Regions from separate parts of the Shinella sedimenti genome, predicted to be linked through region 3. Evidence: predicted binding sites of a transcription regulator. Region 3 holds the regulator's gene; each other region holds the start of a gene.

Region 1 (4,277 bases), on a different contig from region 3:
GGCGAGATCGCCCATCGCTACCGCCCCGGTCATGCCGACTACACCTATGACGTCAAGTACGGCATTCGCGACTATCGCGGCGGCGGACGCTCCTCCGCCCGCGAGACCGCCGCGCGCGTTGCAGCCGGCGGCCTTGCCCGCAAGGTCGTGCCCGGCCTCGTCGTGCGCGCCGCACTGGTGCAGATCGGCAAGCACAAGATCGACCGGAACAACTGGGACTGGAACGAGGTGAGCAACAACCCGTTCTTCGCGCCCGATCCGGCCATCGTTCCCGTCTGGGAAGAATATCTGGACGGCATCCGCAAGGCCGGCTCCTCCGTCGGCGCCGTCGTGGAGGTCGTGGCCGAGGGCGTGCCCGCCGGCATCGGCGCGCCGATCTACGGCAAGCTCGACCAGGACATCGCCTCGCTCCTCATGTCGATCAACGCCGTGAAGGGCGTGGAGATCGGCGAGGGCTTCGCCTCTGCCGAACTGACAGGCGAGGAAAATGCCGACGAGATGCGCATGGGCAATGACGGCAATCCGATCTTCCTTTCGAACCATGCCGGCGGCATCCTCGGCGGCATCTCGACGGGCCAGCCGGTGGTGGCGCGCTTCGCGATCAAGCCGACGTCCTCCATCCTCACCGAGCGCCGCTCCATAGATGCCGACGGCAACAATGTCGACGTGCGCACCAAGGGCCGGCACGATCCCTGCGTGGGCATCCGCGCCGTGCCGATCGGTGAAGCCATGGTCGCCTGCGCCATCGCCGATCACTACCTGCGCGACCGCGGCCAGACCGGACGTCTGACGTCACAGGGCGGCTCGGCAACGTAAGCGCCGCAGGCCCCCCTCATCCGCCTGCCAGCACCTTCTCCCCGTAAGTGCGGAGAAGAGCGCGGCGGCGGGCGGTGCTACGTCTCCTCGCCCTGCCAGCCATCCAGATAGCGCACGTTCTCAACGCCCGCAAACCGGGCCACGCGTGCCAGTTCGGCTTCCAAACGCTCCAGCCGCCCGGCGGAGCCACGGACCTTCGGCTCCCACCAAATGCGCCGGACGGAGAGCACGCCCGCCTTGCGGTCGGCCTTCATGTCGATGCGGCCGACGAGGCGGTCGCCCTCAAGCAGCGGGAAGACATAGTAGCCATATTGCCGCTTCGGCTCCGGCACGAAGATTTCGATTCGGTAGAAGTAGCCGAAAAGACGCTCCGTGCGGTTGCGGTCCCGGATCAGCGGATCGAAGGGCGAGAGCACGCGCAGGCGTGCGGGCGGCTCTGGCACATCGCGCAGGCTGTCGGCCGAATGCGCGAAGGCATAGGCGGCGCGGGGCTTGCCGCCATCGGCGGTCTCGATGGAGACCTGACGCAGCTCCGCCCTGTTGTCATCGACCCAGGCCTTCGCCTCCTCCGGCGTGACCAGCGCCCAGAAGGCGGCGATTTCGCCGTGGGTGGCAAAGCCCAGCCGTTCCAGCGCGCTGCGGCAGGCCCAGTCGACGAAAACGTCATGCTCGACGGCGGGTTCGTGGTGATGCTGCGGCAGGACACGCTCGGCGAGATCATAGACCTTCTGGAAATTCTCCCGACGCGCGATGGCCAGCTTGCCGGTGTGCCAGAGATATTCGAGCGCCGTCTTGTTCGGATGCCAGTTCCACCAGCCGCCGGATTTGTGATCGTCCACCTTCAGGTCGCGCGACATCACCGCCCCGCCTTCGGCGATGCGCTGGTAGGTTTCCTCGAAGGTCGCGTCGAAACCCTCGCCCTGCCATTTGCGCCAGTTTGCCAGGATGGACGCTTCCTTACGGCGGAAACGATGCTTCCAGTAGCGGAAGAAGGCGCTGGGGATGATGGAGGCGTCATGCGTCCAGTGCTCGAAGAGCTCGCCGTCCTTCTCCAGGAGTTCGGCGAGATGCTCGCGCCGGTACGTCTGGTTGCGCGAGAAGAGGATCTGGTGATGCGCCCGCTCGACGGTCGCGATGCTGTCCACCTGCACGAAACCGATATCGTGGATGAGCTGCAGCAGCCCCGCCTTGCCAAGCGCACGGCCGGGCGGGCTGCTCAGCCCCTGCCGCGAAAGGAAGATGCGCCGGGCTTCGGCATTGGAAAGCAGAATCGTCATGCGCGATGATAGACACACATTCCCGGTTTGTTCCACCCGGTTTTCTTTGCGCCCCGCCATGTTATAGGTCACGCCGACTTTCGCGAACCGGGAACCTGCTCTTGGACATCGTCTTTTCCGCCGCAACGGTGGCCTATGGCGCGCGCACTGCGCTCCAGCCGCTGACGCTCACGCTGGCTGAGCGACGCATCGGCGTCGTCGGCCTTAATGGATCGGGCAAGACCACCATGGCGCGGCTGATCAACGGCCTCGTCAAGCCGACCGCCGGCACAGTGACGGTGGATGGGCTCGATACCGTCGCGGACGAAGCGGCAGCGCGCGGGAAGACGGGCTTCATTTTCCAGAACCCGCAGCACCAGATGATCTTGCCGATCCTGGCCGAGGACATTGCCTTCGGGCTGAAGAACCGCAAGCTGAGCAAGGCGGAAATCGCCGAGAAGACCGATGCCATCCTCGCCCGCTTCGGCATTTCGCATCTTGCCCGCCGGCGTGTGCATGAGCTTTCCGGCGGCGAGACGCAGCTTGGCGCTATCGCCAGCGTGCTCGTCACCGGGCCAGACCTGCTGATCCTCGATGAGCCGACCAACCAGCTCGACCTGAAGAACCGCGCGCTGATCGAGCGCACCATCGCCGCCCTGCCCGAGCAGGTGCTCGTCATCAGCCACGACCTCGCACTCATCGAAGAATTCGACCGCGTGCTGGTGTTCCACGAGGGCCGGCTTGCCGCCGATGACACGCCTTCGAACGCCATTGCCGCTTACCGGAAACTGGCTACATGCTGAACGGGCTCGACATCGAGGGCAATTCGCCGCTTCACCGCATGCCGGTGCGCGGCAAGCTCATCCTTTTGTTCACAGCCGCGATCCTGCTCCTGCTGATCTCGGACCTGCGCATTCTCGTGCCTGCGCTCGCGCTTGCCGCATTCCTTTACCTCTCCACCGGCATCGGGCTTAAAGAGGCCTTCCGCCGCACGCGTTTCGTGCTGTTCACGGTGCTGCTTGTCGCACTCGCGAACTACCTGTTCCATACGGTACACGAGGCGCTCGTCGTATTTTGCCGGCTGTCGGCACTGGTGCTGCTGGCCGCTGCCGTGACCGCGACGACGGGCATTTCCGCCTTCATGGACGAGATTACGCGGCTGATCACCCCGCTCGAACGGTTCGGCTTCGTGCGGGCGGCGGATGTCAGCCTGGCGGTCGGTCTCGTCATTCGCTTCGTACCCGAGATCTTTGCGCGTTACGGCGAGATTGCCGACGCGCACAGGGCGCGCGGCCTGCGTGTGCGGCCACTCACGATGCTCGTTCCGCTCATCATCCTGACATTGAAGGATGCCGACACGATCGCCATGGCGATTGACGCCCGCGGTTTTCGGCGGCACTAAACCCTCTCTTTACTGTTTTTGGGGATTCAGACGTGACCACAAGAGACATCGTGCTTGTTGCCCTCTTCGCCGCCATCATGGTGGTTCTGGGCCTGTTGCCGCCGATCACGCTCGGCTTCATTCCCGTGCCGATCACGGCGCAATCGCTCGGCGTCATGCTTGCCGGCTGCATTCTCGGCGCACGGCGCGGTGCCGCCGCCATGTTGCTTGTACTCCTGCTCGTCGCGATAGGTCTTCCGGTCCTTTCCGGCGGTCGCGGCGGGCTGGCGATCTTTGCCGGACCGACCGCCGGCTATATCGTCGGCTGGGTGGTCGGTGCGTTTGTCTGCGGCCTGATCGCCGAACGCCTCGTGAGGGAAGACCAGTCGGAACTCTCGCAGTTCATTTCCTTCCTTGTGGCTTCGGTGATCGGCGGCATCGGCATCGTCTATCTCTTTGGCATGCCCTGGCTCGCCTATATGAGCGGCAAGGTCTTTTTCGAAACGGCTGCCGCATCGCTGGTTTTCCTGCCGGGCGACCTGATCAAGGCGTTCGTCGCCATGCTTGCCGCCCGCGCGGTGCTTGCCGGCTATCCGCTTCTGCCGCAGCGCGCCTGAGCCGATGCCGCTTTCCGGCGCCATCGAACGACACGCCGTACGCAATCCGCAGAACCCGGCTTTCCATCTGGAGGACCGGGTTCTTTCCTACGGGGCGCTGGCCGCCACGGCGCGGACGTGCCATACCGCCTTCACGAGGCTTGCCCCGGAAGGCCGGAGTGTCATCGGCCGCAAGACACGCCTGATCGCGCTCGTTTGCGGCAACCA
Region 2 (4,277 bases), on a different contig from region 3:
CGGTATCCAGGTTGCTCCGACCGCCCCCTTCGCCGACCCAGCCTGTTTCGACTACATCGCCGTCGTCGGCGGGCTTCTGTCGGTCGATGAGCCGATCGACAGCTATGCCCGGGACTATCTGCGCAAGGCGGCCAAGGCCGGCGTCGGTTTGATCGGCCTCTGTACCGGCAGTTTCATTCTCGCCGAGGCTGGCCTGCTCAAGGGCCACACGGCCTGTGTGAGCTGGCTGCACCACCGCGATTTTCGCGCACGTTATCCCGATATCGAAGCAACGTCAGAGCAGATTTTCCGTTTCGACGGCAAGGTCGCGACCTGTGCCGGAGGCAGCAGCGTCGCGGATCTCGCGGCAACCTTGGTGCGCCACCACGTTGGTGAGGCGGCTGAGCGAAATGCGCTGGAGATTCTGCAGATCCGCCACCGACGCGATGCGACGGATATCCAGCCGCGCAACCCGCTCGGCCTGGAGGCCCGCGATCGCCGGGTCCATCTCGCCATCATGATGATGGAGCAGCACACCGAGGATCTGCTTTCCATCGACAGCATCGCCAATATGACGAATGTTTCCCGCCGCCAGCTCGAACGCCTCTTCGAGAGCGACATGGGCGCCTCGCCGAGCGCGGTCTACATGAAGATTCGTATGGCGGCGGCGCTGAATATGGTGATGCGCAGCAACAAGCCGCTGATCGAAGTCGCGCTCGAAACCGGTTTCGAGAGCCTGTCGCATTTCACGCGCCGCTTTCGTGCAGCCTTTGGCGACACACCCTCGCAAATCCGTCGCGACGGCCGCCGGCAGGCGAGCTGACGGGTAATTCTGCCGCAGTGCTGGAACCAAGTTACGCGCCAATCGTTCGTGTCTCATTGCTAAGAAGGAGACCGTAATGGCAAGCAATGACGTTCAATCCCAGATTTCCGCTCTTCGAGACGAAATCGCAGCCCTCCAGAAGGATCTTGGGGAGCGTGGCGCTGAGGCTTATGAAGCGGTCCGCGAGCGTGCAGGCGATGCCGTCGATGCTGCTCGCCCTGCCGTGCGTTCGGCAACGCGCTATATGCGCAACGAAGGCGCCGCTGTTGCCCAGGCCGCACGCGAGCATCCTGCAGCCCTTTCCACCGTGGTTTTGACGGCCGGACTTGCCGGCGTCCTTATTGGTTATCTGCTCGGCTCCTATGAAAGCGAGCCACGCCGACAGCGCTGGTTCTAAGTTCAGCCCATAGTCGATACGGAAAAGCCCGGCAATGCCGGGCTTTTTGATGGGGCGCTTTTCGCAAAATCAGCGGTGCCGCAGGCCGAATAGATAACCGATGAACGCCGCGCCGGCGAGCGTGGCGAGGGGATTGGCCTGGATTGTCTGGCGCAGATCGTCGCGCAGGGATTCAGCCTTGGCGACGGCAAGCTGGCCGGTGCCTTCGGCAATCAGGCCTGCCGATTCCTTTATCCGGCTGATCTCCGTCTTCAGGGCCTCGATCTGTGCGCTGATGTCCGCCTCGGCTGCGGCAGTGCGGGCTTCCTCTGAAATGCTGTCGATACCTTCAACGACGCCGAGCGTGCGCTTTCCGGTGCTCTTTTCGTCAGCCATGGATATGTCTCCTGAATTGTTGGAATAGCGTGAGGGGAAACTTCCGCCGGGCAAGTTGGTTCCCGTCGATGATTCAAACTGTGATCTTTCCCGCCGGCAAGAGCAATTGACTCTTTCGACAATTGAGAACAAATAAAGAACATTCTGTCTCAGCCAAGGAGTTTTCCGCCGATGTCATCCGCCGCTGCCCGCGCTATCGTCGCCGGCTTGCGTGACCGTATACGACAGTTCGACGGCCGTGCGGAGCGCGAACGGGCAGTGCTGCCCTTCGGTGTGCCGGAGATCGACGACCGGTTGCCCGGCGGCGGGCTTGCGCTTGCGAGCCTCCACGAAGTGTGCGGGGGTGGGAACGATGCTGTCCAGGGGGCGGCCGCCATGCTCTTTGCCGCCGGTATCGCCGCGCGAACCCGGGGGCAGGTGCTCTGGTGCCTGACCCGGCCCGATCTGTTCGCGCCGGCGCTTGCACAGGCGGGCCTTTCCCCGGGACGGGTCATTTACGTAGAGGCCGGCGACGAGAAAAGCTTGCTCCTCTGTTTCGAGGAGGGGCTGCGCCATGGCGGGCTCGGAGCTGTCGTGGCGGAGGTTGCCCGCCTGTCCATGACTGTCTCACGCCGCCTGCAACTTGCAGCGGAGGCTGGCGGAACGCTCGGTCTTGCCGTGCGCCGTTTTCGCAGCCGGGCCGAGGCGGATGCCTTCACCCTGCCATCGGCCGCGGTGACGCGCTGGCGGGTTTCCGTGCGGCCATCCGTGCCGCTTCCGGTGCCCGGTGTCGGCCGGGCGCGGTGGCTGCTGGAGCTTACCCGATGCCGCGCGGGCGAGGCGGCAGAATTCGAAGTGGAGGCATCCGATGCCGAGGGTCGTATCGCTTTTTCTCCCCGGCTGGCCGATCGACCGGCTGCGGCGGGCGCTTGGCGCGGAAGTGCCTCCGCCTGACAGCCGGCTTGTGCTTGTCGGCCGCGAGGGCACGCGCCGTGTCGTAACGGCGGTCAGCCGGCCGGCGGAACAGGCCGGCCTGCGCGTGGGCATGCCGCTTACCAAGGCCCATGCGCTCCTGCCTGACATCCTGACCCTTCCGGCCGATCCTGCGGCCGATGCTACAGCGCTCGAGCGTCTCTCGCTCTGGGCTCTCCAGCATTATGCCCCCATCGTCGCGCCCGATCCGCCGGATGGCCTCGTCATCGACACGACCGGCGCCGACCATCTGCACGGTGGAGAGGCACTGATGCTGAGCGGCCTTGTCAATCGCCTCGGCGCCTCCGGCATTACAGCCCGCGCCGCGGTTGCCGATACATGGGGCGCGGCTTTTGCCGCGGCACGCTTCCTGGCCGATCCGGTTCGCGTCATCCCGGCGGGGAGGGCCGTTGAAAGCGTTTCGCCGCTGCCGATCCGTGGGCTGCGCATTCCCCCGGATATCGTGGCGGGGTTGCATGTGCTCGGCTTTTCGACGATCGGCGACCTGCTCGCCGTGCCGCGCGCACCGTTGGTACGGCGCTTTGGTCCTATACTTGGCCGACGGCTGGATCAGATAGACGGCGTTGTCCGCGAGCCCGTCGACCCATTGCGCGACCCTGAACGGATTGTCGCCCGCAAAGGCTTCGGCGAGCCGATCGGCGCGCCTGACACCATCGCGCGCTATACGACGGCGCTGGTCCACGACCTCTGTCAGGCCTTGGAAAAACGTGGCCTCGGCGCCCGCCGGCTCGACCTCATCTTTCACCGCGTCGACAATTCGCTACAGGCGATCCGTGTCGGCACGGCCCGTCCTGTGCGTGATGAAAAACGCCTTGCCCGGCTGCTCTGCGACCGCATCGAGACCATCGAGCCCGGCTTCGGCATCGAGGTCATGGAGCTTTCAGCGACACTGGCCGAACCGCTTGTCCTGCAACAGGCGGCGACCTCGCTGATCGAGGCCGCGCCTGCGGATATTGCCGGCCTCGTCGATGTCATCGCCAACCGCATCGGCGCCTCCCGCCTTTACCGCATCGCCCCGGTCGAGAGCGATGTCCCGGAACGGTCCTTCCAGCGTGTCGCGCCGCTGGCGCCCGATGCCGGTGCGACATGGCAGGGGCAATGGCCGCGGCCGTCACGCCTGCTGGCCCGCCCCGAACCCATAGAAGTCATGGCGCTCCTGCCGGACCACCCGCCCGCCTCCTTCACCTGGCGCGGCGTGCGGCGGCTGGTTAAACGTGCCGATGGCCCGGAACGCGTCTTCGGCGAATGGTGGAAGCGTGACGGCGAACGCGCGGCCGTGCGGGATTATTTCCAGGTCGAGGATGCCGTGGGGGAGCGCTTCTGGCTGTTTCGCTCCGGCGATGAGGTTCAGGCCGCGCGGGGCCTCGGCCGCTGGTTCCTGCACGGAATTTTCGCATGAACCCGCGCTACGCCGAGCTTCAGGTCACGTCCCATTTCTCGTTCTTGCGCGGAGCGAGCAGTTGCGCGGAACTGTTCGCCCAGGCAAGCGCGCTAGGTATCGAAGCCCTGGCAGTGGTGGACCGCAACAGTCTTGCCGGCATCGTCCAGGCGCATCGGGCCGTCAAGGAACTGCCGGCCGATGGGAACATGGTCCGTCTTGTCGTCGGCTGCCGGCTGGACCTTGTCGATGGCATGTCGCTGCTCGTCTATCCGACGGATCGCGCGGCCTATGGCCGGCTTTGCCGCCTGCTCACCATCGGCAAGAAGAAGGCTGGCAAAGGCAAATGCCAT
Region 3 (4,277 bases):
AGACCTCAAACCTGATTCCGCTCTGCCATCCGCTGATGCTCACCAAGGTCTCCGTGGAGATCCACGAGGACCTCTCCCTGCCCGGCCTGCGCGTCGAGGCCACGGCCAAGCTCACCGGCCGCACCGGCGTGGAGATGGAGGCGCTGACGGCCGTTAGCGTCGCGTGCCTCACCATCTACGACATGGCGAAGGCGGCCGATCGCGAGATGGAGATCGGCGGTGTCCGCCTCGTCGAGAAATCCGGCGGCCGTTCAGGCGACTACAAGCGCAGAGAGAGCTGATGTCCCTTCTGCCCGTTGCCGACGCCCTCAACCGCCTGTTGTCCGCGGCCAAGCCGGTGCAGCGGACGGATCGCGTCCAGCTCCACGACGCGGCAGGACGGGTGCTGGCCGAAGATGTCGCCGCCCGCCTCACCCAGCCGCCCTTCGACAATTCCGCAATGGACGGTTATGCCGTTCGCCATGCCAATATCGCCGGGATCGGATCCGTCCTCAGCGTCGCCGGCTTATCCTCAGCCGGTCATGCGTTCGAGGGTACGGCCGGTCCGGGTGAAGCAGTACGCATCTTCACCGGCGCCCCGCTCCCGGCCTTTGCCGATACAGTCATCCTCCAGGAAGACACGGAGCCCCTTGAGGACGGTCGAATTCGCACCACCTTCCTCACGCCCAAGGGCCGCCATATTCGCCCGCGCGGGCAGGATTTCACCAAGGGCGAGGTCGTTCTGAAGGCCGGCCAGATGCTGGATGCTGGCCGATTGACCGTTGCAGCAGCGATGAACCACCCGCAACTGCCCGTCTATGCCCGCCCGCGGGTCGCGATCCTCGCGACGGGCGACGAACTCGTGCCGCCCGGAGAGACGCCCGGCGCAAGCCAGATCATCGCGTCCAACAGCTACGGCGTCGCGGCCATCGCAAGGCAGGCCGGTGCGGAGATCATAGACCTCGGCATTGTGAGAGACGACAAGCAGGCCATTCTGGATGCCGTGCGCCAGGCGCTGCAGATGGACATCGACGTGCTGGTGACACTCGGCGGCGCGTCCGTGGGGGATTTCGACCTTGTTCAGCCTGTGCTCGGCGAGGCCGGCATGGAACTCGACTTCTGGCGCATCGCAATGCGACCCGGAAAGCCGCTGATGGTCGGACGTCTTGGTGATATCCAGGTGGTCGGCCTGCCCGGCAATCCCGTCTCCAGCCTTGTCTGCTCCTATCTGTTCCTGGAACCATTGCTCCGAAAACTCGCCCGCTTGCCCGCAAAGAACAGGGTAAGCCGGGCCGTCGCCGCCGTGCCGCTCAAACAGAACGACCGCCGGCAGGATTACATTCGCGCAGGCCTTGCACACGCGCCCGACGACGCGCTTCTCGTCACGCCATTCGAGAAGCAGGATTCGTCGATGATGAAGATCTTCGCAGAATCGGATGGCCTCCTGATCCGTCCGCCGCATGCACCTGCAGAGGATGCCGGCGCCCTCTGCGATGTGCTCGTTCTCAGGGAACCCGCTGCCTGAGCGACATTATTGTCCTGGCAGCCACTTGCAGAACACATGTGGAACGGATAGTGTCTGTTCTGGATTTGTTTCACGATTCTGGCTGGAGATGCCATGCTGACGCGCAAACAACAGGAACTGCTCCTGTTCATTCACGAGCGTATGAAGGAGTCAGGCATTCCTCCGTCTTTCGACGAGATGAAGGATGCGCTGGATCTCGCTTCGAAATCCGGTATTCACCGCCTGATCACGGCGCTGGAGGAGCGCGGCTTCATCCGCCGCCTGCCGAACCGGGCCCGTGCGCTCGAGGTCATCAAGCTTCCTGAGGCCTATTCGCCCAGCCTCCAGCCGCGCCGGGGATTTTCGCCATCGGTCATCGAAGGCAGCCTCGGCAAGCAGCCCGCAGCCGTGACGCCATCCAGGCCTGTAACGCCGCCGCAGAATATGTCGTCGTCCGTTTCCGTGCCGGTCATGGGCCGTATCGCCGCGGGTGTGCCGATCTCCGCCATCCAGAACAACACGCACGAGATCACCGTCCCGGCTGAGATGATCGGCAACGGCGATCACTATGCGCTCGAGGTCAAGGGCGATTCGATGATCGAGGCCGGTATTCTCGACGGCGACACGGTCATCATTCGTAACGCCAGTACTGCCAATCCGGGCGAAATCATCGTTGCCCTCGTCGATGACGAAGAGGCGACGCTGAAGCGGTTCCGCCGCAAGGGCGCATCCATCGCGCTGGAAGCGGCAAATCCAGCCTATGAGACCCGCATCTTTGGCCCCGACCGGGTCAAGATCCAGGGCAAGCTTGTCGGGCTCATCCGCCGGTATCACTGAGACGTGGTAGCCAATAAGGCTGGCTTCTGACCGTCTTGGTGATGGAGCGCACGGAGCCGAGTTGCTCGTGCCTCTTTGCAAGTGCTCTGCTGCTTGGTGTGGAGCACTGCCAGATCGCTGTCTCTGTAACGCCCTCCCATCCGATAAGCTCGGCCGCTTCCTGGACGTCATGGGAGTGGCAAAGGTGAAGGATCAGTCTCCTTGATCTCAGGCTCTGCCAACGGCGCTCCAGCTGGCGTCTCGAAGGTATCGCTGCGCCAGTCATAGGTGCGATGTCGCGACCAGGCGCGCGCGACAGTTTCCACGGCCGACGTGTAAATCGCATCGGTAAGGCTTGCTCCGGCATCATCGGTCGATGGCGTAATTTCCAAGGCGCCCGTTCGGCGCAGATGCCGCGCGGTCAGGAGCTTGGCGCCAGAACGGCAACTGTCGAGCCGCAAAGCGAAGGGCACGACAACGAGATCAGCCCTATTGCAAGCCGTGCCCAGAAAGGCCGTATCCTCAAGGGTCACGATCTTCCAGCCGCTGGGCGAGACGGCGGCGCAGAAAGCCTTCGCCTCGCAGATAAACGTTTGCGTCTGCCGCGCGGCCACCAAAGCCGACATCATGGCTTCTTTCGCCTTCTCCCTGTCCGCCTTGCGACGCGGCCGTTTCCGTTCGGTCTCGGCAGCAGCCGCCTCCGTCGCCGTTTCGGCCAGCAGCAGACCGGCGGTCTTTCGCATGTCCGGTCTGGCAAGGTCGCCGAGCCGCAAGGCACGGCGCCACTGGTCGTAGATGAAGCCCGGCGGCTTGGCGCGGTTCGTTGCGACCGCATCGTCGCGCAGGATCGCAACAAGTCGCCCGTCTTCGGAAATCAGCAACTCCGGTTTCCCGCGTGTGGGAGGCCATACGGCCATCAGCGCACCGACGACAATAAGAACCGTCCCGGCGTGCCGAAGCCGCGTGCGCAGGATGCAGAGCAGTCCGCCACCAACACCGATCAGCACGAAAGCGGACATGGGTATACGACCGGTGACGACATCCCCACCCTTCCAGCGCGAAACCCATTCGGCCAGCGCGATCATCCATTCGATCCCTTTTCCCATGATGGCAAAAGGGATCGCATCAAGTCCGAAAGGCATAAGCAGAACCGCGATGAGACCGAAGGGCATGACGATTGCGCTGATTGCCGGCATGGCGAGCAGGTTGCCGGCGAGCCCATAGGCGGGCACACGGTGAAAGTGGCCGATGGAGTAGATCAGCGTGGACAGGCTTCCGATTGCCGATGAAAGCAGAAGTCCGCCGAAGAAGCGCCCGGCCGCACCGCCGGTCAAACGCAGCGCGCCGCCTTTGCCCTCCTTGCGCACGGGCCGCTCGCGCCACGCCGCGTAACCGGCGACGAGACCGAGCGTTGCGGCGTAAGACATCTGGAAACCGGGATTGGTGACGGCGGAGGGCGTGACGGCAAGGATGATGATGGCCGACAGCGCTACATTGCGTAGACTGATGGCGGAGCGGCCGAAAAGCACGGCGATCAGCATCACGCAGATCATGATCCATGAGCGGACAGCCGAAATCGCGCCGCCCGACACGAGAATGTAGAGTGTGACCATTATGAGCGCGCCGCCCGCGGCAATCTTGCGGGTTGGGAAGCGTTCGGCAAAGCCGGGTATGAGCGCCATCAGCATACGCGCGCCGACAAGGAATGTGCCGGCCGCGAGCACCATGTTGAGGCCGGAAATGGCAAGGACATGGGCAAGCCCCGCCTGCCGGAGCGCTTCCACCGTCTCGTCGCTGATAGCCCGCTGTTCTGCCGTAACCAGAGCCGCGGCAATCGCCCCGGCATCGCCGCCGATGCGGCCGCGGATATGCTCGGTCAGGTTGTTTCGCCATATCGCAATCCGCTGCGCTATGCGGTCGCTCCATCCGCCGGACCCCGTCTCGATTGCGACCGGCGCGCTATAAAAGTATCCGACCG

Evidence for each region. The regulator LexA, encoded in region 3, represses DNA repair genes until DNA is damaged. The targets are predictions, from matches to a motif close to TGTTCNNNNTGTGTTCNG.
Region 1: the regulator LexA is predicted to act here: its motif matches at 2,111-2,128, upstream of MKI86_RS20235 (energy-coupling factor ABC transporter ATP-binding protein).
Region 2: the regulator LexA is predicted to act here: its motif matches at 1,699-1,716, upstream of MKI86_RS17970 (ImuA family protein).

What each region holds. Positions count from the first base shown of each region.
Region 1 covers NZ_JAKVIN010000009.1:85,299-89,575, forward strand. The annotation lists gene aroC (chorismate synthase) at 1-816, shown strand, start outside; gene MKI86_RS20230 (winged helix-turn-helix domain-containing protein) at 894-2,093, opposite strand; gene MKI86_RS20235 (energy-coupling factor ABC transporter ATP-binding protein) at 2,195-2,875, shown strand; gene MKI86_RS20240 (energy-coupling factor transporter transmembrane component T family protein) at 2,869-3,474, shown strand; gene MKI86_RS20245 (biotin transporter BioY) at 3,507-4,070, shown strand; gene MKI86_RS20250 (class I adenylate-forming enzyme family protein) at 4,075-4,277, shown strand, end outside.
Region 2 covers NZ_JAKVIN010000007.1:353,667-357,943, reverse strand. The annotation lists gene MKI86_RS17985 (GlxA family transcriptional regulator) at 1-802, shown strand, start outside; gene MKI86_RS17980 (hypothetical protein) at 879-1,199, shown strand; gene MKI86_RS17975 (hypothetical protein) at 1,269-1,574, opposite strand; gene MKI86_RS17970 (ImuA family protein) at 1,746-2,507, shown strand; gene MKI86_RS17965 (Y-family DNA polymerase) at 2,422-3,945, shown strand; gene MKI86_RS17960 (error-prone DNA polymerase) at 3,942-4,277, shown strand, end outside.
Region 3 covers NZ_JAKVIN010000001.1:179,396-183,672, forward strand. The annotation lists gene moaC (cyclic pyranopterin monophosphate synthase MoaC) at 1-281, shown strand, start outside; gene MKI86_RS00885 (molybdopterin molybdotransferase MoeA) at 281-1,504, shown strand; gene lexA (transcriptional repressor LexA) at 1,598-2,320, shown strand; gene MKI86_RS00895 (ComEC/Rec2 family competence protein) at 2,488-4,277, opposite strand, start outside.